2 regions of the Antribacter sp. NEAU-D49 genome follow, and region 1 is predicted to be linked to the other one. Evidence: predicted binding sites of a transcription regulator. Region 1 holds the regulator's gene; the other holds the start of a gene.

Evidence for each region. Region 1 encodes HrcA, which represses chaperone genes, less so after heat shock. Its sites were predicted from a motif close to TTNGCACTCGNNNNNNNCGAGTGCNAA; they were not measured.
Region 2: groL (chaperonin GroEL) is a predicted target of HrcA. The motif match lies at 9,819-9,845, and genes of this name have one in related genera.

Annotation. Positions count from the first base shown of each region.
Region 1 covers NZ_JBXTSN010000030.1:20,233-31,634, reverse strand. Annotated here, with positions in the region: gene AC060K_RS19170 (16S rRNA (uracil(1498)-N(3))-methyltransferase) at 221-1,006, opposite strand; gene dnaJ (molecular chaperone DnaJ) at 1,010-2,131, opposite strand; gene hrcA (heat-inducible transcriptional repressor HrcA) at 2,251-3,267, opposite strand; gene AC060K_RS19155 (alpha/beta hydrolase) at 3,312-4,367, opposite strand; gene AC060K_RS19150 (glycoside hydrolase family 3 C-terminal domain-containing protein) at 4,409-6,847, opposite strand; gene AC060K_RS19145 (DUF3097 domain-containing protein) at 7,020-7,880, shown strand; gene AC060K_RS19140 (hypothetical protein) at 7,924-9,132, opposite strand; gene AC060K_RS19135 (hypothetical protein) at 9,213-10,208, opposite strand; gene AC060K_RS19130 (hypothetical protein) at 10,271-11,101, opposite strand; gene hemW (radical SAM family heme chaperone HemW) at 11,204-11,402, opposite strand, start outside.
Region 2 covers NZ_JBXTSN010000012.1:96,648-108,049, reverse strand. Annotated here, with positions in the region: gene AC060K_RS11335 (bifunctional alpha,alpha-trehalose-phosphate synthase (UDP-forming)/trehalose-phosphatase) at 1-281, opposite strand, end outside; gene AC060K_RS11330 (protein kinase domain-containing protein) at 517-2,391, shown strand; gene AC060K_RS11325 (DsbA family protein) at 2,554-3,354, shown strand; tRNA gene AC060K_RS11320 (tRNA-Thr) at 3,528-3,603, shown strand; gene AC060K_RS11315 (hypothetical protein) at 3,744-3,998, shown strand; gene AC060K_RS11310 (SGNH/GDSL hydrolase family protein) at 4,078-4,920, opposite strand; gene AC060K_RS11305 (VOC family protein) at 4,963-5,346, opposite strand; gene AC060K_RS11300 (ArsR/SmtB family transcription factor) at 5,349-5,627, opposite strand; gene AC060K_RS11295 (uracil-DNA glycosylase) at 5,678-6,394, opposite strand; gene AC060K_RS11290 (DUF3263 domain-containing protein) at 6,552-6,896, shown strand; gene AC060K_RS11285 (LytR C-terminal domain-containing protein) at 6,940-7,596, shown strand; gene AC060K_RS11280 (cold-shock protein) at 7,900-8,103, shown strand; gene AC060K_RS11275 (phytoene desaturase family protein) at 8,232-9,779, shown strand; gene groL (chaperonin GroEL) at 9,961-11,402, shown strand, end outside.

The sequences.
Region 1 (11,402 bases):
GATCGGCAGTTCGGTGGGGGGGGGGGGGGGGGGCCGGCCCCGCCCCCCCCCCCCCGGCCCGGACCGCACGCGGGCGGCCCCGCCGGGCCGGGTTGATCGGCCTTGGGGGGGGTGAGGGGCTTTTCTACCGCCCCACCCCCCACCGAACTGCCGATCACGTCACGAGGGCGACCGCAATCTGCCGATCACGTCACGCGGGCGACCGCAGCGACCGCCCCGTTCACACCGCCCAGCGGCCCAGGCGCTCGCTCAGCAGCGCCACGGCGATCGGCCCGGCCGTGGACGTGCGCAGGACGTGCGGACCGAGGCGGGCCGCGACCGCCCCGGCGCTGGTCAGAGCCGCCAGCTCCGCCTCCGAGATACCGCCCTCGGGACCCACGACGACGAGCAGCTCGCGCGCGGCCCCCGGGTCGGCCACCGGCAGCGGCACCCCCGCCAGCGGCGTGGTCGCCTCCTCGTGCAGCACCACCACGGCGCCGCCCGCGCCCACCACCTCGGCCGTGCGCACGGCGAGCTGCTTGGTGGTGACGGCGTCCCCGACGGTCGGCAGGCAGGCCCGTCGGGCCTGCTTGGTGGCCGCGCGCACGGTGCTCACCCAGCGCGCCCGCGACTTGGCGGCCCGGTCTCCCCGCCACACCACGACGGAGCGTTCGGCCTGCCAGGGCAGGATCGCGTCGGCACCGAGCTCGGTCGCCGCCTCGATCGCCAGCTCGTCCCGGTCGCCCTTCGCGAGGGCCTGCACGAGCGTGACGACGACCGACGGCGCCGGCTCGACGACGACGCGGCCCACCCGCAGGTGCACCGACCCGCCCTCGACCGACTCGACGACCGTCTCGAGCCGCACGCCCGCGCCGTCGACCACGTCGATGCGCTCACCGGGGCCGCGCCGCTGGACCACTCCCGCGTGCCGGCCCTCGGCCCCGTCGAGCACGTAGACCGACCCCTCGGTGACGGCCGCGAGCGGAGCCGCCGACGACGTCTCCGCGAGGAACACCGGCGCGCTCATCGGTCAGCGTCCGGAGAGCTTGTCACGCAGCCGCGAGAAGACACCCGGGTGCGCGGCGGACAGCCGCGGGTCGGGCCGCTCCTCCCCGCGCAGCCGCGCGAGGGTCTGCAGCAGCTCCTCCTGCTCGGCGTCCAGCGCGGTGGGCACCAGAACCTCGATGTGGACGTTGAGGTCGCCGCGGCCGTTCGCGTGGAGGTGGCCCACGCCGAGCCCCTTGAGCGTGACGACCTGCCCCGGCTGGGTGCCCGGGCGGAGGTCGATCTCCTGCGGCCCGTCCAGCGTGTCGAGCTCCAGCACGGTCCCGAGGGCCGCGGCCGTCATGGGCACCTGGAGGGTGCAGTGCAGGTCGTCCCCGCGGCGCACGAACGTGTCGTGGGCCCGCTCGCGGATCTCCACGTAGAGGTCGCCGGCGGGACCACCGCCGGGACCGACCTCGCCCTGAGCGGTCAGCTTGATGCGGGTACCCGTGTCGACACCGGCCGGCACGTTCACGGTCACGGTGCGGCGCGAGCGCACGCGACCCTCGCCGGCGCAGTCGGAGCACGGCTCCGGGATGACGGTGCCGAAGCCGCCGCACGCGGCGCAGGGCGCGGTAGTCATGACCTGGCCGAGGAACGACCGGGCCACGCGCTGGACGGAACCGCGTCCGTGGCAGACGTCGCAGGTGCGCGCCGACGTGCCCGGACGGGCGCCGTCACCCCCGCACGTGGAGCACGCTACGGCGGTGTCGACCTGCAGCTCGCGCTTGGTCCCGAAGGTGGCCTCGGCCAGGTCGAGGTCGAGCCGCACGAGCGCGTCGTTGCCCCGCCGGGCACGCGGCACCGGTCCGGACGGCTGCCCGCCGCCGAAAAACGTCTCGAAGATGTCCTGGAAGCCGAAGCCGTTGCCGAAGCCGCCCCCGGCGCCGCCGCCCGGGGCGGTCGGGTCCACGCCCATGTCGTACTGCTGGCGCTTGTCCGCGTTGGACAGCACCTCGTACGCGCGCGCGACGTCCTTGAACCGTTCTTCGCCTGCTTCGCCCGCGACGTCCGGGTGGAGCTCACGCGCGAGCTTGCGGTACGCCTTCTTGATCTGCTCGGGCGTGGCGTCACGCTGGACGCCGAGGATCTCGTAGTAGTCGGTCACAGGTCTCTCTTCGCAGACGGTTCGGTCGGCTGGTCAGGTAACGGTGCTCAGGTGCCCGTCGCCGGGCGCGACCCGGTGCATCGGTCGCGCGCCCGGGGCGGGCGGGGGTCAGGTGGACGTCACGTGGGCAGGACCCGGGAGAGGTAGCGGGCGACGGCGCGCACCGCCGCGATGGTGCCGGGGTAGTCCATCCGGGTGGGGCCGATCGAGCCGAGGATGGCGAGCGTGTCGCCGTCCGTACCGTAGCCCGAGGAGACCACCGACGCCTCGGTCAGGCCCTCGAGCCGGTTCTCGTGGCCGATCCGGACGGCGACGCTCTGGTCGGCGACCATCTCGGTGAGCAGGCCGAGCAGGACGACCTGCTCCTCGAGCGCCTCGAGCACCGGGCTGAGACCCTGCTCGAAGCGCATTCCCGCCCGGGCGAGGTTGGCCTGCCCGGCCAGCACGATGCGCTCCTCGCTCTCCTCGCCGAGGGTCTCGGTGACGAGGTCGGCGACGGCGGAGGCCACGGGCCGCACGTCCGGTGGCAGCGCGGCCATGACGCGGTCGAACGCCGCCCCGACGTCGGCCAGCCGCTTGCCGGCCGCCGCGGCGTTCAGGCGCGCCCGGAGCTCGCCCAGGGTGCCCTCGTCCAGCCCGGGCGTCACGTCGAGGAAGCGCTGCTCCACCCGGCCCGTGTCGGTGATGACGACGACGAGCAGCCTGGACTCGCCGGTCGGTACCAGCTCCAGGTGCCGCAGGCCCGACCGCCGGAGCGACGGGTACTGCACCACGGCGACCTGGCCGGTGAGCTGGGCGATGAGGCGTCCGGCGCGAGTCATCACGTCGTCCAGGTCCACCGCCTCGGAGAGGAAGGTCTCGATGGCGCGCTTCTGCGGCTGCGAGAGCGGCTTCACCTCGGCGAGCCGGTCCACGAACAGGCGGTAGCCCTTGTCGGTCGGGATGCGCCCGGCGGAGGTGTGCGGCTGCGCGATGTACCCGGCCTCCTCGAGGGCGGCCATGTCGTTGCGCACCGTCGCGGGCGAGACGCCCAGCTGGTGCCGCTCCGTGAGCACGCGCGAGCCCACGGGCTCTCTCGTGCGGACGTAGTCCTCCACGATGGCCCGCAGCACGTCCAGCCTGCGATCCTCACTCATCGCGCGCACCTCCGTCCGGCACTCTCGGTTCCTGAGTGCTAATTCTACGCGGGGCGACCGACACTACCGGTGCGCAGCGCCGTGGCAAGAGGCTGGACCGCCTCGGCGAGCGCCTCGGCCGCGTGCCGGCTCATCCCCACGGCGTTCGCGAAGCCGTGGACGTGGCCGGTCACGACCTGGACGGTGGTGGGGACCCCAGCGTCGCGGAGGCGGGCGGCGTAAGCAAGACCCTCGTCCCGCAGCACGTCGAAGCCCGCGACGACCACGTGGGCCGGAGCCACGCCGGAGAGGTCCCGGGCGCGGATCGGTGAGACGCGCGGGTCGGACGCGGGGACGCCGTCGGGCAGGTACTTGCCGTGGTACCAGGACAGCCGGTCGGCCGCCAGGGCGTACCCGTCGAAGAGGGCCTCCGACGGGTACCTGCGGGTCATGTCCGTGCCCGGGTAGAGCAGGAGCTGGAAGGCCGGCCCGCCATCGGCGTCGTCGCGGGTGAGGTTCGCCACGACGGCGGCGAGGTTGCCGCCCGCGCTGTCGCCCGCGACGGCCACCGGGAGCCGCGCGTCCGACCACGGGCCGGGCTGGTCACGCACGTGACGGAACACGTCCAGGGCGTCGGTCAGGGCGGCCGGGAAGGGGTGCTCCGGAGCCAGGGCGTAGTCGACGGAGATCACGACGGCGTCCACCGCCAGCGCGAGGAAACGGCAGACGGGGTCGGCCGTGTCGAGGTCGCCGAGGACGAAGCCCCCACCGTGGAGGTACACCACGATCCCGTCGGGCGGGCGGGCCGGGTCCGCCTGGTAGAGCCGGACGGGGACCGGCCCGCCGGAGCCCTGGACCGCGGTGTCCTCGACACGCGCCACGGGCACCGGGTCGTGCAGGAGCCTTGCCTCGAACGCGACCCGGGCGCGCGCCCGCTCCACGGTCTCGCCCGGCCGGGGCCGGACGAGCGGGGCCAGCCGCAGCGCGGCCTGGACCTCGGGGTACAGGCGCTGCCCGTCCACGACGTGCGGGGGCCCGGCCAGGACTCGCACCACCGGGGCGGGGAGCCGCCCCACGGCGCGCACGGCGGCCCGGATCGCGCGTTCCGCTCGCTCGCGCACCTCCGCACCTCCTCCGCGACCGCTCAGGGGCCGGACCGGCCCTACCGCTGTCTGCCCAGCCTGGCCCGGACCGCCGATGCAAGCACGCGGGCCCGGCCCGACACGGCGGTCGCCGCGTGCCTCGCGGCGTCGGCCGGGCGGCCGTTCATCGCCGCGATGAGCGCGTCGAGCGTGGGCAGGTCGATCGCTCCACGCGAGAAGATGGCGACCGCGCGCAGCGGCAGCTCGCGCGAGGACCGTTCGAGCATCTGCCGGGACGCCTCGTCACCGGCCTCGTCGACCGGGGTACGGCGGCTCACCGCCTGCTGGAGCAGGGCGCCGAGACGCGAGCTCTCCCCCACCTCGCCCAGCAGCGAGTCGCGCGTGTACGGGCGCACCGGGCGCGGCCTGGGCACCGGGCGTCCCAGCCGCCGGGCGAACTCGTCGTCCGTGCGCGCCACCGGCTCGGCGTCGGCGGGCTGGGGCGCGGCCGTGACCCCGCCCTCCACCTCGACCGGGAGCGTGGCCACCACGTCCACGGAGCTGCGGGCCACCTCGACCTCGAAGCGGCCCACCGGTGTACGCCAGCCCGGCGCTCCCGCGTCGTAGAAGGCGAACGCCCTGGCGGGCACCCGCACCCGCACCTCGCGGCTCTCGCCGGGCGCCAGGTGCACCTTCGCGAACCCGCCGAGCTCGCGCCGGGGGCGGAGCACCACGCCCGTGGCGTCGTGGACGTACACCTGGACGACGTCGGACCCCGCGCGGCCGCCGGTGTTCGTGACGGTCACCGTGACCGTGACGTCGTCGCCCGGCGTGATGGTCTGCCGGTCGAGCGCCGCGCCGTTCCACGCGAAGGTGGTGTAGCCGAGCCCGTGCCCGAATGCGTAGGCCGGCTCGATGCCGGACGTGACGTGGTGCCGGTAGCCCACCATGAGGCCCTCGCGGTGCTCCACCTGGTGGGGGTGCCCCGGGAACCACGGGTCGGACGCGACGTCCTCCTGCCGGGCCGGGAAGGTCTCCGCCAGACGCCCGCCCGGCTCCGCGTCGCCGAACAGCACGTCGACGAGCGCGGCTCCGCCGGCCTGCCCGCCCAGATACGACTCGACGATCGCCGCGACGCGGTCGCGCCACGGCAGCAGCACCGGGCCACCGTTCGACAGCGCCACGACGGTGCGCGGGTTCACCGCGGCCACGGCCGTCACCAGGGCGTCGTGCTGGGCGGGGAGGGTCAGGTCGTCCCGGTCGAAGCCCTCGCTCTCGCGGACGGCGGGCAGCCCCACGAGCACGACGACGACGTCGGCGCCGCTCGCCACGTCGATCGCCTCCGCGAGGAGCGCCGCGTCGTCGGCCGACCGCGTCGGCTCGTAGCCACGCGCAAAGGTGACCTCCACCCCGCGGCGGCGCAGCTCGTCGAGCACCGACGTGACGCGGGTGGGGTTCACCTGCGACGACCCGGCGCCCTGGAATCGCGGCTCCTCCGCGAACGCACCCACGACCGCCAGCCGCACGCCCGGCGTGAGGGGGAGCAGCCCGTCGTTCCGCAGCAGGACGGTGCCCGCCGCCGCGACCCGGCGCGCCAGGGCGTCGTCGGCCGCGCGCAGGTCGTCGGGGACCACGCCGGGCGCGTCCCCGGGCTTCGGCGCACGGGCCACGAGGTCGAGCACCCGCTGGGCCGACGTCGTCACGGCCTCCTCCGCGAGCGCGCCGGTGCGGACCGCCTCGTGCACCTCCGCGTCGAAGAGCCCGCGGCTGCCCGGCATCTCGAGGTCGAGCCCCGCGGCGACCCCCGCTGCCCGGTCGTGCACGGCGGCCCAGTCGCTCATGACCAGCCCGTCGAAGCCCCACTCCTCCCGGAGGATGCGGGTGAGCAGCCCGTGGTGCTCCGTGGTGTGGAGCCCGTCGAGCAGGTTGTACGACGCCATCACCGTCCACGGCCGGGCGCTCCGCACCGCGTGCTCGAAGCCCGCCAGGTAGATCTCCCGCAGGGTGCGCTCGTCGACGACAGCGTCCACGACGAACCGGTGCGACTCCTGGTTGTTCACCGCGAAGTGCTTGAGGCACGCGCCCACGCCCTGCGACTGGATGCCCTCGACCAGGGCTGCCGCCATGCGGCCGCTCACGACGGGGTCCTCGGAGAGGTACTCGAAGTTTCGCCCGCACAGCGGGTGGCGCTTGATGTTGAGCCCTGGGCCCAGGACGACGCCCACCCCGAGCGCCCGCGCCTCTGCCCCGACGGCGCGACCCACCTCGGCGGCGAGGTCCTCGTCCCAGGTGCTGGCCAGGGTCACGGCGGGCGGGAAGCAGGTGGCCGGCTCGCTGTGCCCGAGACCCAGGTGGTCGCCGACGCCGGGCTGGTACCGCAGGCCCTGCGGGCCGTCGCTCAGCACCACGGCGGGGACGCCCCGGCCCGGCAGCGGCTGGGTCAGCCACGACCCGCTGCCCGAGAGCAGGGTGACGCGCTCGTCGAGGTTCAGGTCGCTCGCAGGCGGCGTCGTCGTCATGCCGTCATCCAACCAGGGGCGGGGAGCGTGGGCGCGCCCACGCGCCGCCCTTTCGCCAACCCTGCGCCGAGACAGTGCCGCCGTCGGACGAACGCACTGTCTCGGCGAGAGGGCGGGACACGCGGCGTCCGGCTCCGTCGGGGCGACGCTCCGCGCGCCTAGGCTCGCGACCGTGCGAGACGACCGCTACGGCTCCGACGTCCTGTCCCCGTCCTTCCCGGGCGCGGCCCGAGGGCGGCGCCCGGCATCCACGCCGGTGCCCGCCGAGCCGGGACTGGTGGTGGAGGACGTCGACACCGGCTGGGTGGGCGCGGTGGTCCGGGTGGAGAAGTCGGGCGGGATGCACGTGGTGGTCCTGGAGGACCGTCGTGGGCGCACCCGCACATTCCCCCTGGGCCCGGGGTTCTGGGTGGACGGCAAGCCGGTGGAGCTGACCGCCCCCGTGGTGACCCGGGCGCCCGCAGCCCCCGCCCGCACCGCCTCCGGCTCCGTCGCGGTGCACGGGGCCCGTGCCCGGGTGGCGCGAGGCAGCCGCATCTGGGTGGAGGGCAAGCACGACGCGGAGCTCGTCGAGAAGGTCTGGGGCGACGACCTCCGGATCGAGGGCGTGGTGGTGGAGATGCTCGACGGCGTGGACCACCTCGCCGAACGTTTGGCCGCCTTCGACCCCGATCCGGAGCGCCGGGTCGGGGTGCTCGTCGACCACCTGGTGCCCGGCTCCAAGGAGCAGCGGCTGGCTGACGAGGCCCTGCGCGGCGTCGCACCCGGGACGGTGCTGGTGCTGGGCCACCCCTACGTCGACGTGTGGCAGGCGGTGCGCGCCGAGCGCCTGGGGCTTGCCCGCTGGCCCGTGATCGATCGGGGCACCGAGTGGAAGCGCGGGATCCTCCGCGAGCTGGGCTGGCCCGCCGACACCCAGGAGGACGTGGCCCGCGCCTGGAAGAGGATCCTGGGTACCGTCCGCGACTTCCGCGACCTCGACCCGGCCCTGCTGGGCCGGGTCGAGGAGCTGATCGACTTCGTGACCGTCTGAGACGGGCGCGGTCCCGCCCGCGCCGCGGCGGGCTCAGCCCACCTCAGACCGCGGCGACCGGCCCGCCGGTCAGGCGCCGGTACGCGTACGCGATCGCGATCGTGACGACCGGGACCACCACGAGGAGGCCGAGGCCGCACGGGATCGAGCCGAGGATCATCAGGCCGAGGCCGGCGAGCAGCAGCAGGAAGACGGACCCGAAGTTCTGCGCCACCAGCCGGAAGCTCGTGGTGAACGCGTCCCAGGCGCCGAGGCCCTTGTCGTGCACGTTGTGGTAGGTGAACGTGGCGAAGATGATGATCGCCAGGCCGGGCAGCACGCACGCGAACAGGCCCAGGGTGGTCAGGACCGCCACGATCACGGCGGCAAGGATGACCGCGCCCATCCGGTCCGCGGAGAAGAACGAGGCGAGGGTGGGCCGCTCGCCCGAGACCTCCTTGAGCGCCGCTCGGACGGCGAGCGCCTGCAGCACCGCCGAGATGATGGCTCCCAGGATCGACAGCGCGGTCGCCCCGAAGGTGACGCCGGTCTGCGCCAGGGTGCGCCCCTCGAGCGCGGCGTTCATCTGCTCCTGGTAGTCGCTGATCTGGCCGCTGTTGAACGCGCCGTTGACCACGGCGAGGATCACGACGTACAGGATCCACGCGAGGGCGTTGCCCTTGAACGTGTTCCACCCGAAGGACAGGGCCTCACCGACGGAGAAGCCGCCCGAGGTGGTCCCGTACCCCGACGTCCCCGAGGAGCCGCCCGACCCGCTGTACGAGGGCATCGCCCCGTAGTTGCCGGGCGGGGTGGGGCCGGGCTGGACCGGGTCGCCGGGTCCGTACGGGCCGCCCGACGACGGACCCGTGCCGGACGACGAGCTGCCGTAGGCGGGACCGCCCGACGCGGGACCGCCCGACGACGAGCTGCCGTAAGCCGGGCTGCCCGAGGCGGGCCCCGCCCCGTAGGCCGGCGGCTCGGCCGCCGCGGAGTACGGCGAGGGCTCGGCCGGCGGGTTGAAGGGCTCGGGCTCGATCGGACCCGGCGTCGGCTCGGTGGGACGAGGCTCCGTGGGCTCGGGCCGCACCGGGCCGGGGTCGTAGGGCTCGGGCCGGACAGGGTCGGGCAGCACAGGCTCCGGGTCGGACGGGCGGGGTACCTCCGGGTCGGGCTCGGAGGGGCGCGGGGCGTACGGGTCCGTCGGCGTGCTCTCGCCGTACCGGTCAGGCTCGTTCGGGTCGCGCGGCACGCCGGGCGTGTTCTCGCTCATGTGTTCCCTCTCCTCGGGTCCTCCTGAGGATCAACTCTGAACCGAGGGTCGAGGGAGCGCGACCCGAACGAGCCGTGCCGTCAGGAGACGACGACCGGCTGGCCCTCGAGACGGCGGTACAGGTAGGCGCCCATGAGCACGAGCACCGGCACCACCACGAGGAGGCCGATGCCGCACACGAGGAAGCCGGCGATGCTGAGCCCGACCGCCACGAGGAAGGCCAGGATCGCGACCCCGAAGTTCGACGAGACGAGGCGCACGCTCGACCGCATGGCGGTCAGCCCGTCCTGCCCCTGGTCGAGCACGTAGTACGGCGCCGCCAGGAGGAAGAAGCCCACCACGATCTGCAGCAGCAGGCCGACGCCCGGCACGAGGGCCACGAGGCTCAGGAGCGCCTGGAGCACGGCGAGCGTCGCCACGCCGCCCCAGTTGCTGATGGAGAAGAACGCGCCGAACGAGGCCGACCCGTCCCGCGTCTGCACCAGCGCCCCCTGGTACAGGAAGAAGCCGAGGATCGACGCGACGACCGATCCCACCATGGACAGGAGCTGGCCGGTGAGCGTCACCTCCTCCGCAGCGGCGGTCGCCGCCTCCATGGCGGCGGGGTCCGCGAGGAGCTCCGGGTCGGAGAAGAGGCGGAACGTGTCGGTCAGCGCCGGTGTGGTGACCAGCGTGACGATGAACGCCGCCACCGCGATCACGAACGCGACGGCGAGCCAGATGCCCGCGTTCCGGCCGAAGGCCGAGAACCCGTAGCCCACGGCGTCACCGATCCGCACCGGGCCGGTGTGCTGGTGGGCGGAGCGGTTCCAGTCCGGCGCCTGAGGGGCCGACGGCGGGCCGTACGGACCTGACGCCCCGTACGGTCCGGGCGCCCCGTAGGCGGGCATCCCCTGACCGGGCTCGGCCGGCGGGGGCGCGTACGCGCCGTACGCCGGCTGCGGCCGGGCCGGCGGCTCCGGCTGGGGCTGCTCAGGCTGCTGGGCCGCGGGCTCGGGCGCGCCCGGCTCGGGCGTCGGAGGGGTCGACGGCTGCTGCGGCTCGGGCGTCGGACCGGTCGCGCTGGTGTCACTCATAGGGGCACCCTTCCAGGAGATGTGTCGGCGAGATAACGCACAGATCGGGCAAAGAGTTTCGGTCAGGCCGGCTGTCCACCGGTGAGCCGGACGTAGGCGTAGGCGTTCATCAGGAGGGACAGCGGCATCGCGACCACGAGCCCGATCACCGGCACCACGCCCGCCGCCGCGGAGACGGCGAGCACGCCGAGATACACCATCACGACGGCACCGAGGTTGCTGGTGACGAGGCGGTAGCTGGACCGGACGGAGTCGACCAGGCCCAGCCCGCGGTCGAGGGCGAAGAAGAGGGTGAACTGCAGGAGGAAGGCGATCACGACGCCCGGCAGGTAGAACAGGAGCGCACCGCAGAGGGCCAAGGTCCCGACCGCGACACTGTCGAGGAGGGCGCGACCGTAGCCCGGCACCTGGAGCAGGGCCGCGCGCGTGATCGGCACACCGCGGGCGACACGCAGGGCGAGCGACAGCAGCACGGGCGCGACGAGCCACAGCAGGACCATCCCGACGGCGAGCCACGCGGCGAACGCACCGTGCGGCACGTCCACCGGGAAATCGTCCCCCTCGCTCCTTGCCACGAACGCGCCGAACCCGAGGACGTACCACACCACCGCCACCACGCTGACGCACAGGACGAGGATCGTGTACACCGCCGACACGGCCGTCAAGGGCAGCCAGCTGCGCGAGAACCGGCTCCACGCCCAGGAGAACGCATCGCTCAGGATCGAGCTGGACGGCGGAGGCGCATACCCGGGCGGGGCGACGTACCCAGGCGGCGGGCCGTACCCCGCCGGGGGCGGCGGCGGGCCGTACCCCGGGCCCGCAGGGGCGGCGGGTGCTGCTGGTCGGCCGGGCCCGGGCGACGCGTAGGGGTCGTTCGGTACGGCGTCGCTCATGAGGCCTCTTCCCGGGGCACGTCGTCGCAGGTCGGGCACAGAGTAGCGTCCGCCTCCGACACGCCCCTGCCTCGGCCCCGGCGTTGGCCCCGGCGGGCCCGCTCAGTCGGTCAGCTCACGCACCACCGTGTCGGCGAGCAGCCGGCCCCGCAGGGTCAGGACGCCGCGCCCGCGCACGGCGGCCCGGCCGTCGAGCAGCCCGCGGGCCACGAGGCCCGCCACCGCGGTGTGCGCCGACGGCGACAGCACGCCCAGGTCGAGCCCTTCCCGGAGCCGCACGCCCAGCATCACGCGCTCCAGG
Region 2 (11,402 bases), on a different contig from region 1:
GCGATCACGTCGTGGTACAGCGGCCAGAGGGTGTCGTTCGAGAAGCCCTCGTAGTAGCGCTCGATCTCGGACGCGCTGAGGGTGACCGGGACGAGGCGCATGCCGTCGGCGTCGAACGGTTCGTGGGCCAGGTCGGGTGCTCCGGACCAGCCCACCCACGCGCCGTCGGCCTGCTGCATGACCGGTTCCAGGGCGGTGACCAGGCCGCCTGGGGAGCGTTGCCAGGTCAGCTCGCCGTCCGGGGCTACCGAGAAGTCCACCGGCAGCCTGTTGGCCACCACCACGAGGTCGTATCCGTCTTTACCTGGCAATGATCTACCCCTTGCCTTCCGTTACGAAACTTCCTACCGTTCCTAGGGTAACGGGGTCGTCCGCGTCTCCACACTAACCAGGGACCGGGTCACCCGGGGCGATGAGACCACCCAACGCACAGGTCAGCCGCCCGATCAGCAGGCGTCGGTAGCGCGACGACAGGGCGGCCGACCGTTACGGTGTCCACCATGAGGGAGGTGGCCCATGGGTGACGTGGACATGGGCGAGGCCAGGCCCGCCGCGGGGACCGTCGTCGGTGGCTACACGATCGTGGAGCCGCTCGGCAGCGGAGCCATGGGCGCCGTCTACCGCGCCGAGGACGACGGGGGCAGTCCCGTCGCCCTCAAGCTGCTGCACCGCCACCTCGACGAGCCCGGCGCCCGGGAGCGGCTCCGTCGCGAGGCCGAAGCCCTCCAGCGGCTGCGCCACCCCTCCGTCGCCCGGGTGCTCGACGCCGAGCTCGACGGCCCCGAGGCCTTCATCGTCACGGAGCTCGTGGACGGCCCCACCCTCGAGGACGAGATCGACCAAGGCGGAGCGCTCGACGCCCACGACCTCTTCGAGCTGGCCGACCAGCTCGCCGACGCCCTCGAGGCCGTGCACGGCACCGGCGTGGTCCACCGCGACCTCACCCCGTCCAACGTGCTCATCGCCCGCCACGGCCCCGTCCTCATCGACTTCGGGCTGGCGCACGCCCTCGGCGACGCGCGGTCCACCGCGTCCGGCTTCGTCATGGGCACCCCCGGCTACCTGGCACCCGAGCTGCTCGACGGCGCAGAGCCCGGCCCCGACACCGACTGGTGGAGCTGGGCCGCCGTGCTCGTCTTCGCCGGTACCGGCCGTCCGCCCTTCGGCGTGCGTCCTACCGAAGCCGTGCTGCGGCGCTCGCGGGAGGGGCGTGTGGACCTCATCGGGCTGCCGTCCCGCACGGCCCGCGCGCTCGGCGCCGCCCTGCGGGCCGTCCCCACCGAACGGTGGGGGCCCACGGAGGTGGCCCGGGCGCTCCGCCGGTCTGCCGAGGACCTCGACGCCGGCGTGGCCGTGCCCGTGCTGATGCCGGGGGCCGACGACACCGAGGTGCTCGGGGCTCTGGGGGGCGACGACACGCTCTCGCTCGACGGGCGGGAGCTCGCCGTCGCCGGGTCGGTCGGTGCGTCCGCCGCGGCGGGGACCGCGGTGCTGGAGGCCGGGCCGGGAGCCGCCGACACGGCGGTGCTGCCCGGTGACACGGCGGTTCTGCCTGACGGGCCGGTGCGCAAGGGGCGGTCCGTGACCGGACGGGCGGTCGGGCTCCCTGTGCGCCCGCTCGGCGAGGACCGGTACCGGGCGGTGGGCGACGTGCCGCCCGAGCCGGAGGACGAGGTCCCCGCGCCGGTCCGGGGGAAGGGCCGGGGGGCGGCCCTCGCGCCGTCGGCCCCGGCCGTGGTCGTCGTGCCGCCGTACCAGGCGCCCGCCTTCGCTCGCCGCCGGGGAACCGTCGCGGCCGTCGCGCTGCCCATCGTCGTGCTCGGCGCCACGCGCCCCGGGCTCGCCTTCGCGATCCTGGTGGTCCTCGTGGTGACGTCCCGCATGTCAGGCGTGGTCGTGGACGAGTTCCACGCTCGCCGGGCACGACGGGGCGCAAGCCGCTTCGAGGGCACCGTCGCCGCGCTGAAGTCGCCGTGGCACCTCGTCCGGGCCGTCTTCGGTGCCCTGCCGGCCCTGCTCGTGGCAGCGTGCGCGGCAGTGCTCACCGTCATGATCGGTCTGTGGGTCTTCGGGCCCGGGCGGGTGATCGTGGTGCCGCAGACCAGCGTCGAAGCGCGGTCCGTGGGCGGCATGAACGAGCCGATCGTGGATACCTGGGTGCTGATCACGGCGCTGCTCGTCGCGGCCCTCGTCGCCTGGTTCGGGCCGGCTGGCTCCGGGACCAGGTCGGGCGCGCGGCCGCTGCTGGCGCTCGTCGCGCCGGGCTGGGTGGGCGCGGCGGTCATCGTGGGGATCGCTCTCGTGCTGACCTGGGTGGCGCTCTCGGCCTGGCTCGCCGACCCTTTGGTCGTCCATTGGTGGCCGCTGCCGGGGCGTCCCGAGATCGAATGACGCCCGGGGTGCCCGAGGCCTGATCGGACGCTTGCTGGCACGCCCGTTGCGCACGGATTTGTCTCAGCCCATGCCCAGGTAATGCGGGTACCCTGACGGGGTAGGCGGCCCTACGCCCTCGCCGAAACGTCGCACACCAGTGCGCCGACACGAAGGACCCCCATGTCGACCAGCCAGAACATGTCCAAGGCCGAGCGCCGCGACGCTGCGCGCGCCGAGGCGCTCGCCCTGCAGAAGAAGCAGCAGGCCCGCGAGAAGACCACCCGCCTCGTCACGCTCATCGTGCTGGGCGGCCTGGTGATCTTCCTCGGGATCGTCATCTGGTTCATCGTGCAGGAGGGCCAGAAGTCCACGATGGAGAAGGTGGACCGCTTCCCGGCCGGCGTGGTCGAGGAGACGGGCATCGCCGTCGGGGCTTCGGGTGCCGCGGGAGAGCGCAACGAGGACGCTCCCCGTCTCGACGTGTACGTCGACTACATGTGCCCCATCTGCGGTCAGTTCGAGCAGACCAACGGCGCCAGCATCGACGAGATGCGTGAGGCGGGCGAGGTCGACCTCGTGATCCACCCTGTCGCGATCCTCGACCGTGCGTCGCAGGGCACCGAGTACTCGACACGTGCGGCGTCCGCTGCCGCCTGGGTCGCCGACCAGGCGCCGGAGGCCTTCGAGGCCTACAACGACCTGCTGTTCGCGAACCAGCCGCAGGAGAACACCGGCGGCCTGACGAACGCGCAGCTCGGTGACCTGGCCGAGCAGGCGGGCGCCTCCGCCGACGTGGCAGACGGCATCTCCAGCGGCGAGGCCGAGCGCGAGTTCAGCGAGTGGGTCACCGCCGCTACAGAGGACGTCCAGACCCAGGACTTCTTCAGCGGCACGCCCACCGTACTGATCGACGGTGAGAAGTTCCAGGAGTGGCAGGTCGTGGGCAACCTGACCGAGGCGATCACCGGCCAGGCCGGCTGACCTGCTGCCGCACGAACGAGCCCTGGCTCCTGACACCCCTGCCGGTGTCGGGAGCCAGGGCTCCTTTCGTGGCGGCGACTGACAACCGACCGACGTGGTGAACGGGCTCGGGCTGGCGCGCCGGGAGGCGCTAGGCTTGTCCCCGGCTCGCGGAGGACCGATCCCGCGGCTGTGCCGCCTTAGCTCAGCTGGTAGAGCTCCCGTCTTGTAAACGGAAGGTCGTCGGTTCGAACCCGACAGGCGGCTCCAGTATGTGCAGGTAGGCGACCGATTCTCGCTCTGGCCAGGCCTCGGTTGCCTACCGCCGTCCACGCTTCGTCCACGCTTTCGCGCGTGGGACGTGGCCAGTTCGACAGGTTCTGACCGCAGGAGCCGCGCACCTGGCTGGCATGAGCGTCAACACGGGCCTGTGCACGTTCGACGCCTCGCGCACCATCTCGTCGGTCACCGTGCGGACCGGTGACTGCGACCGGGTCCAGGTGCGGATCGTGAGCGGCTCCGGCACGTCCCTGCACACGGTGTCCGGTGAGCGCCGGACCGCCGTCCTGTCCGTCCAGCCCGGCACGACCTCGGTGTCGGCGAGGGCCGTCGAGGGCGGGGTCGCCAGCCCGTGGTACCCGGTCGGCGGGTTCGCCATCGCCTAACGATTGCGTCGAGGTGACCTGCGCGCGGGCGAGATCGCACGCAGGTCACCTCGACTGCGTCTGAGCCAGGGGCGTGCGCCTACGCTCGAGGCCACACGTCCGGCGTCGGCCACTTGGGGGTACGTCCGTCACCGGACGACTTGCCGGTGAGCCGGCGCCTGATCCACGGCGCCACGTGGGTGCGGGCCCAGGCGGCGTTGGCCCGGGCCTGTGCGGCGAGCGTGAGGCGCTGGGCGGTGCCGAGCGGCTCGTCCCACGCGGTGTCGTCGGGCTCGAGCCCGAGCGCGGTGAGGGCGGCCTGCGCCACGCGGTGATGCCCGTCCGGTGTGAGGTGGATGCGGTCCTCCGACCAGACGCGCAGGTCCTGCAGCGCCCGCATGCCCCAGAGGTCGACGACGTGGGCGCCGTGCCGTCGCGCGATCGTCCAGACGTTGGCGTTGTAGATGCCCACGCGGCCGTTGGTCCAGCTCAGCGCGCCGCCCGCCTTGAAGCCCGTGCCGAGCAGCACGTCGGCTCCGGTGGCGCGGATCTTGACCACCGCGTCCTCCAGGTGGCTCGACAGCAGGTCGATGTCGGCCGCAGGCCGGAGGATGTCGTTCCCGCCGCCCACGACGGACACCAGGTCGGGCTGGGCCTCGAGCGCGACCGGGAGCTGCTCGGCGAGGATCGGCCGGAGCAGGCGCCCACGGATCGCGAGGTTGGCGTACTGGAGGGGTGCCTGGCCGTCGGCGACGCGGCGGGCGGACAGCGCCTCGGCAAGGCGGTCCGCCCAGCCGCGCTGCGTGTCGGGCAGGTCGGGGTGCGGGTCCCACAGCCCTTCGGAGAAGGAGTCGCCGATGGCGACGTACCTGGTCCAGAGGGCCGACGGCGTGGTGGGCCGGGTCGAGACCGTCGAGGTTGAGTCAGGATCGGGGGTCGTCATGCTCACCGACCCATCGTGCCCCAGCCAGGTTTCGGTGAGGGGTCAGACCTGCGCGATCTGGATGAGGTTCCCGCATGTGTCGTCGAACACAGCGGTGGTCACGGGGCCCATCGGCGTGGGCGGCTGCGTGAACGTGACGCCGAGGGCGGTGAGCCGCTCGTACTCCGCCTGCACGTCGTCCACACCGAAGGACGTCATCGGGATGCCGTCGTCGACCAGCGCCTCCTTGAACGGCTTCACGGCCGGGTGCTCCGACGGCTCCAGCAGGAGCTCGACGCCGTCCGGCTCGCCCGGGCCCACGACGGTGAGCCAGCGGTACTCGCCCACGGGGACGTCGTTCTTCTTCACGAAGCCGAGCACGTCCGTGTAGAAGCGCAGGGCCTTCTCCTGGTCGTCGACGAACACGCTCGTCACGGTGATGCGCATGGTCACTCCTCCGGTGGGACTGGCCACCGCTCGGCGATCTGCCGCAGCGGCGTGGTGTCGAGGTCGTGGAACTTGTACCGGCCCTCGCGCCGGGTGTGGACGAGGCCCGCGGCCTCCAGCACGTCGAGGTGCTGGGAGACGGCCTGGCGCGACGAGCTCAGCCCGTGCTTGTTCAGCAGCCGGCCGCAGAGCTCGAACAGCGTCTGGCCGTCCCGGTCGGCGAGCTCGTCGAGGAGAGCTCGCCGGGTCGGGTCGGCCAGGGCCTTGAAGACGTCGTCCACACCCCCAGCATAGGCAAGTATCTACTTGCCTGTCATCCGGAGGGCTGAGATCAGGGCAGCGTCCAGTCGATCGGCTCGCCGCCCTGAGCCGTGAGCAGCTCGTTCACCCGGGTGAAGGGCCGCGACCCGAAGAATCCGCGGTGCGCCGACAGGGGCGAAGGGTGGGCGCTCTCGATGTATGGCACGTCGCCGAGCCAGGGCTTCAGCGACTGGGCGTCCCGTCCCCACAGGATCGCGACAAGGGGCCCACCGCGGGCGACGAGGACGCGGATCGCCGCCTCCGTGACGGCCTCCCACCCCTTGCCGCGGTGCGAGCCGGCCTCGCCCGGCCTGACCGTCAGGACCCTGTTCAGCAGCATCACGCCCTGGTCGGCCCAGGGGCGCAGGTCGCCGTTCGAGGGCATCGGCGCCCCGACGTCCTCGCCGAGCTCCTTGTAGATGTTGGCGAGCGACTTCGGCACCGGCCGCACGGTGGGCTGCACCGAGAACGAGAGGCCCATCGGGTGCCCCGGGGTGGGGTAGGGGTCCTGGCCCACGACCAGCACCCGCACGTCGGCGAGCGGACGCTGGAACGCGGCGAGGATGTCGCCGGGCGCGGGCAGGTAGGCGCGCCCGGCGGCGGTCTCGGCGCGCAGGAAGTCGCCCATGGCGTGCACCTGGTCCTCGACGTCTGCCAGTGCTGCCGCCCAGTCAGGTGCGATGACCTGCGACAACGGAGGTCGAGGTGCGGGCGCGGCGCCGGCGGGCGCGGTCTGTTCGGTCGTCATCTCCACGCGGGCGACGCTACCGGTCCCCACCGACACGCGGGCAGGGGCGTCGAACCCAGATGACGGGGAGGTTCCGAGGAGGTCGCCCAGGTGGCCAGGAGGTGAATGACGGGCTTGTCAGTACCCGGGCCTAGTGTGGCGGTATGAGGAGCAGCCGATGAGAGAGATGGTCGTGACCGTGCTGGCCGCCGAGGCCGCCGTCGTCCCGGTGGAACCCCAGGTCGAGGCGACGTCGGAGGGCGCCGCCGAAGGCCTGGACGACCGCGGCCGGGAGATCCTCGCCTTCGAGCGCCAGTGGTGGAAGTACGCCGGCGCGAAGGAGGAAGCGGTGCGCGAGCTGTTCGGCATGTCGGCCACTCGTTACTACCAGGTTCTCAACGCGCTGATCGACTCCCCGGCCGCCCTCGCGCAGGACCCGTTGCTGGTCAAGCGCCTGCGTCGCCTCCGTTCCACCCGCCAGCGGGCCCGTTCGGGGCGCCGTCTCGCGGACGAGAAGGGCTGAGGCCGGTCACCCGGCCCCAGGCTGACCCGCTACCCTTTCCGCCGTGACCAAGAGCGCGTACCCCTACCCGCCCGACGAGTTCGACGTCGCTGTGCCCGGCGGCGCCCCGGTCGGGGTGCACCGTGCTCCACGCAGCGGCTGGAGCTCGGCCTGGCCGTTCCTCCTCGTCGCGGTGGTCTGTGCCGTGGTGGCGTGGGGCGCCATCTCGTTCATCACCGGACAGGACGGTCCGGCCGACGCCGACACGCCGACGGACCAGTCGACCGTCGCTGCCACCGACGCGCCGTCGACCGACCCCTCCGCCCCGGCCGATCAGGCGTCGCCGTCGCCCGAGGCTCCGCCGGCGCCGGACATCCCCGCTCTGATCGCGGCGGGCGACCCGGCTGCGACGATCTGGGTCTACAACTACAGCGGCAACGCGGCCACCGTGGACAAGCTCGCCGCCAAGACGGTCGGCTACCTGGAGCCGTGGGGCTTCACGAACGCCGAGCCCATCGCCGACGAGGCCGAGGAAGGCGCCGACGCGACGGTGAACACGATCTTCTACGGCGAGAACCGGGTGAACGAGGCGAAGGCTGTCGCGGCCATCCTAGGGATCCCCGAGACGCAGCTGGTCGTGTCCGAGGCAGTCGCCGCCTCCCCGCAGGCGCTCTGGGTGATCATGGTCACCGACGTCACCCCGCAGGTCCCGGCAGGCTGACCTGCACTTCACCCGGCTCCGGCGCCGAGCCGCTCCGTCACGCACCCGAGGGTCGTCGTCCGCCAGGACGGCGGCCCTCGGGCGCATTTTCACACCCTGTCCGAGTCGCCCCGTATTACGCCCGCGATGATGGCGGTGTTTCGAGGCTCGTGTGACAGGCAGAAGCCTTCTGACCTGCGCGTTCGCTGATCGCGGAATCCGACATCCGCGACAATGATGCTTCCCTGGTGTGAGACGGACCACTACCCTCGAATCACCACGGGTCGACCGAGTGTCCCGTGCGAGAGGTACAAGGAGAAAGACATGGCCCAGGGCACCGTCAAGTGGTTCAACGCGGAGAAGGGGTATGGCTTCATCACTCCGACCTCCGGTGGACAGGACCTCTTCGTCCACTACAGCGCCATCGAGACCGACGGCTACCGCACCCTCGACGAGGGCCAGTCGGTCGAGTTCGAGGTGGGGCAGGGGCAGAAGGGCCCGCAGGCGGAGCAGGTCCGTCCGCTCTGACGCGCGACGTGACCTGACCGAGGGGCAGACGGGCGGGGTCGCCCGCCCGTCGCCCGCCCCTCGCGCCGGAGGGTGCATCCGGCACAACCCCGTCGGCGCTCGACGCCGAGGTCTGCTGTGATGGGGGCATGACTCTGCTCGACGCCGTCGTGGTCGGCTCGGGGCCCAACGGCCTGGCCGCCGCGGTGACGCTGGCGCGCGCGGGTCTGTCCGTGCGTGTCCTCGAGGCGCAGCCCACGATCGGTGGCGGCTCGCGGACCCTCCCCGGCCTGGCGGGCCGTCCGGAGCTCCTGCACGACGTCTGCTCCGCCGTGCACCCGATGGCCTGGTCCTCGCCCTTCCTGCGGGCCTTCGACTTCGCCGCGCGCGGGGTCGAGCTCCGCACACCGGACATCTCCTATGCGCAGCCGCTCGACGGCGGCCGGGCGGGCCTCGCGTATCACGACCTCGGGCGCACCGCCGAGGCGCTGGGCCCGGACGGCCCGGCCTGGCGCAGTCTCCTCGGGCCTCTCGTGGAGGGCTGGGAACACGTCGCGGCCCTCGCGCTCGGCGACCGCCGCACCCTCACAGGCATGACCGGCACGACGGGCGTGCCGCAGGGCCGCTCCCGCGGGCAGGCGCCGTCGGGCCTCCTGGGCGGCTTCGGTGCCGCCCTCGGCGCCGCCGGGCCCGGGCTGCGGTTCGCGGGCGGACTGGTCGAGCAGGGCACCCCCCTGTGGGACCGGCGCTTCTCCGGCGACGTGGCGCCCGCGCTGCTGAGCGGGGTCGCCGCTCACTCCATCGCGCCGCTCCCGTCGCTCGCGGCGGCGGGCACGTCCCTGCTGCTGGCGGCGCTCGCGCACGGGCCGGGCGGCTGGCCCCTGCCGGCCGGCGGCTCGGGGGCCATCGTCGCGGCTCTGGTCGAGGATCTGCTGGCGCACGGCGGGGAGATCGAGACGGACCGCGAGGTCCGGACCGCGCGGGACCTCCCGCCCGCGCGGACGTACTTCTTCGACACGGCACCCGGTGCCGTCGCGCGGATCATGGGCACGCGGCTCTCGCCGCGGGCGCGAGCGGCCTTCGGCCGCTTCCGGCACGGCAACGGGGCAGCCAAGGTGGACTTCGCGCTGTCGGGCCCGGTCCCGTGGGCGGTGCCCGACGTCGGGCGCGCGGGAACCGTCCACCTCGGCGGCAGCCGTGCGCAGCTGGCCGCCGCGGAGAACCAGGTGGCGCGCGGACGGCACGCGGAGCAGCCTGTGGTGCTGGTGAGCGACCCTGTCGTCACGGACCCCGGCCGCGTGGCGGGCGGGCTGCGCCCCCTGTGGACGTACGCGCACGTTCCCGCCGGCTCGGACGTCGACGTCACGGAGACGGTGACGGCGCAGCTCGAACGGTTCGCGCCGGGCTTCCGGGACGTGGTGGTGTCGGCGCGGTGCGTGCCGGCGTCGCGCATGGCGCTGCACGACGCGAACTACGTGGGCGGCGACATCGCGGCAGGCGCGGTGACGATGGCGAGGATGTTCCTCTCCCCGGCGGGCGGCTGGGAGCCGTTCCACGGGGGCGCTGAAGGTGTGTACCTCTGCTCCTCGTCCGCGCCGCCCGGCCCCGGTGTGCACGGCATGGGGGGCTGGCACGCGGCCCGTCGCGCGCTCCGCCGGGAGTTCGACGTGCTCCGGCTGCCCTCCCTCGCCCCCTGAGGCGTCTTGCACTCTCCGGTCGAGAGTGCCAATAATGGGTTAGCACTCTCGGACTGAGAGTGACAAGCAAGGTCGAACGGTGAGGCCTGCTGCCTCGGCGAGACATGGACGCCGGGGCGGAGGGTCGTCCGTCGCGGGCGCCGGCCGACCGACACACGCCACCAGCGGAGGATTTTTCCCCATGGCCAAGATCATCGCGTTCGACGAGGAAGCTCGTCGGGGCATGGAGCGAGGGCTCAACGTCCTCGCAGACACCGTCAAGGTCACCCTCGGCCCCAAGGGCCGCAACGTCGTGCTCGACAAGAAGTGGGGCGCGCCGACGATCACGAACGACGGTGTCTCCATCGCCAAGGAGATCGAGCTCGAGGACCCGTTCGAGAAGATCGGCGCCGAGCTCGTCAAGGAGGTCGCCAAGAAGACCGACGACGTCGCGGGTGACGGCACCACCACCGCGACCGTCCTCGCTCAGGCGCTCGTCAAGGAGGGCCTGCGCGTCGTCGCCGCCGGCGCCAACCCGATCGCCGTCAAGCGCGGCATCGAGAAGGCCGTCGAGGCTGTGACCGAGCAGCTGCTCAACGCCGCCAAGGAGATCGAGACCAAGGAGGAGATCGCTGCTACGGCCGCCATCTCCGCCGGTGACCCCGCGATCGGCGAGCTCATCGCCGAGGCCCTCGACAAGGTGGGCAAGGAGGGCGTCATCACGGTCGAGGAGTCGAACACCTTCGGCCTGGAGCTCGAGCTCACCGAGGGCATGCGCTTCGACAAGGGCTTCCTCGCGCGCTACTTCGAGACGGACCCCGAGCGCCAGGAGGCCGTGCTCGAGGACCCGTACGTCCTGATCGTCGAGTCCAAGATCTCGAACGTCAAGGACATGCTCCCGGTCCTGGACCAGGTCATGAAGTCGGGCCGCTCGCTGCTCATCATCGCCGAGGACGTCGAGGGCGAGGCTCTCGCGACCCTGGTGCTGAACAAGATCCGCGGCACCTTCAAGTCCGTCGCCGTCAAGGCTCCGGGCTTCGGTGACCGCCGCAAGGCCATGCTCCAGGACATCGCGATCCTCACCGGCGGCCAGGTCATCACCGAGACGGTGGGCCTCAAGCTCGAGAATGCGACGCTGGACCTGCTCGGCCAGGCGCGCAAGGTCGTCGTCACCAAGGACGAGACCACGATCGTCGAGGGTGCCGGCGACGCCGACCTCATCGCCGGTCGCGTGAACCAGATCCGCAGCGAGATCGAGAAGTCGGACTCCGACTACGACCGCGAGAAGCTGCAGGAGCGCCTCGCCAAGCTGGCCGGTGGCGTCGCCGTCATCAAGGCCGGCGCGGCCACCGAGGTGGAGCTCAAGGAGCGCAAGCACCGCATCGAGGACGCCGTGCGCAACGCCAAGGCTGCCGTCGAGGAGGGCATCGTCGCCGGTGGTGGCGTGGCCCTCATCCAGGCCGGCGCCATCGCGTTCGCCAAGCTCGAGCTCGAGGGTGACGAGGCCACCGGTGCGCAGATCGTTGCCGCCGCCATCTCGGCCCCGCTCAAGCAGATCGCCATCAACGCCGGCCTCGAGGGCGGCGTCGTGGCGGAGAAGGTCCGCAACCTCCCGTCGGGTCACGGCCTCAACGCCGCGACCGG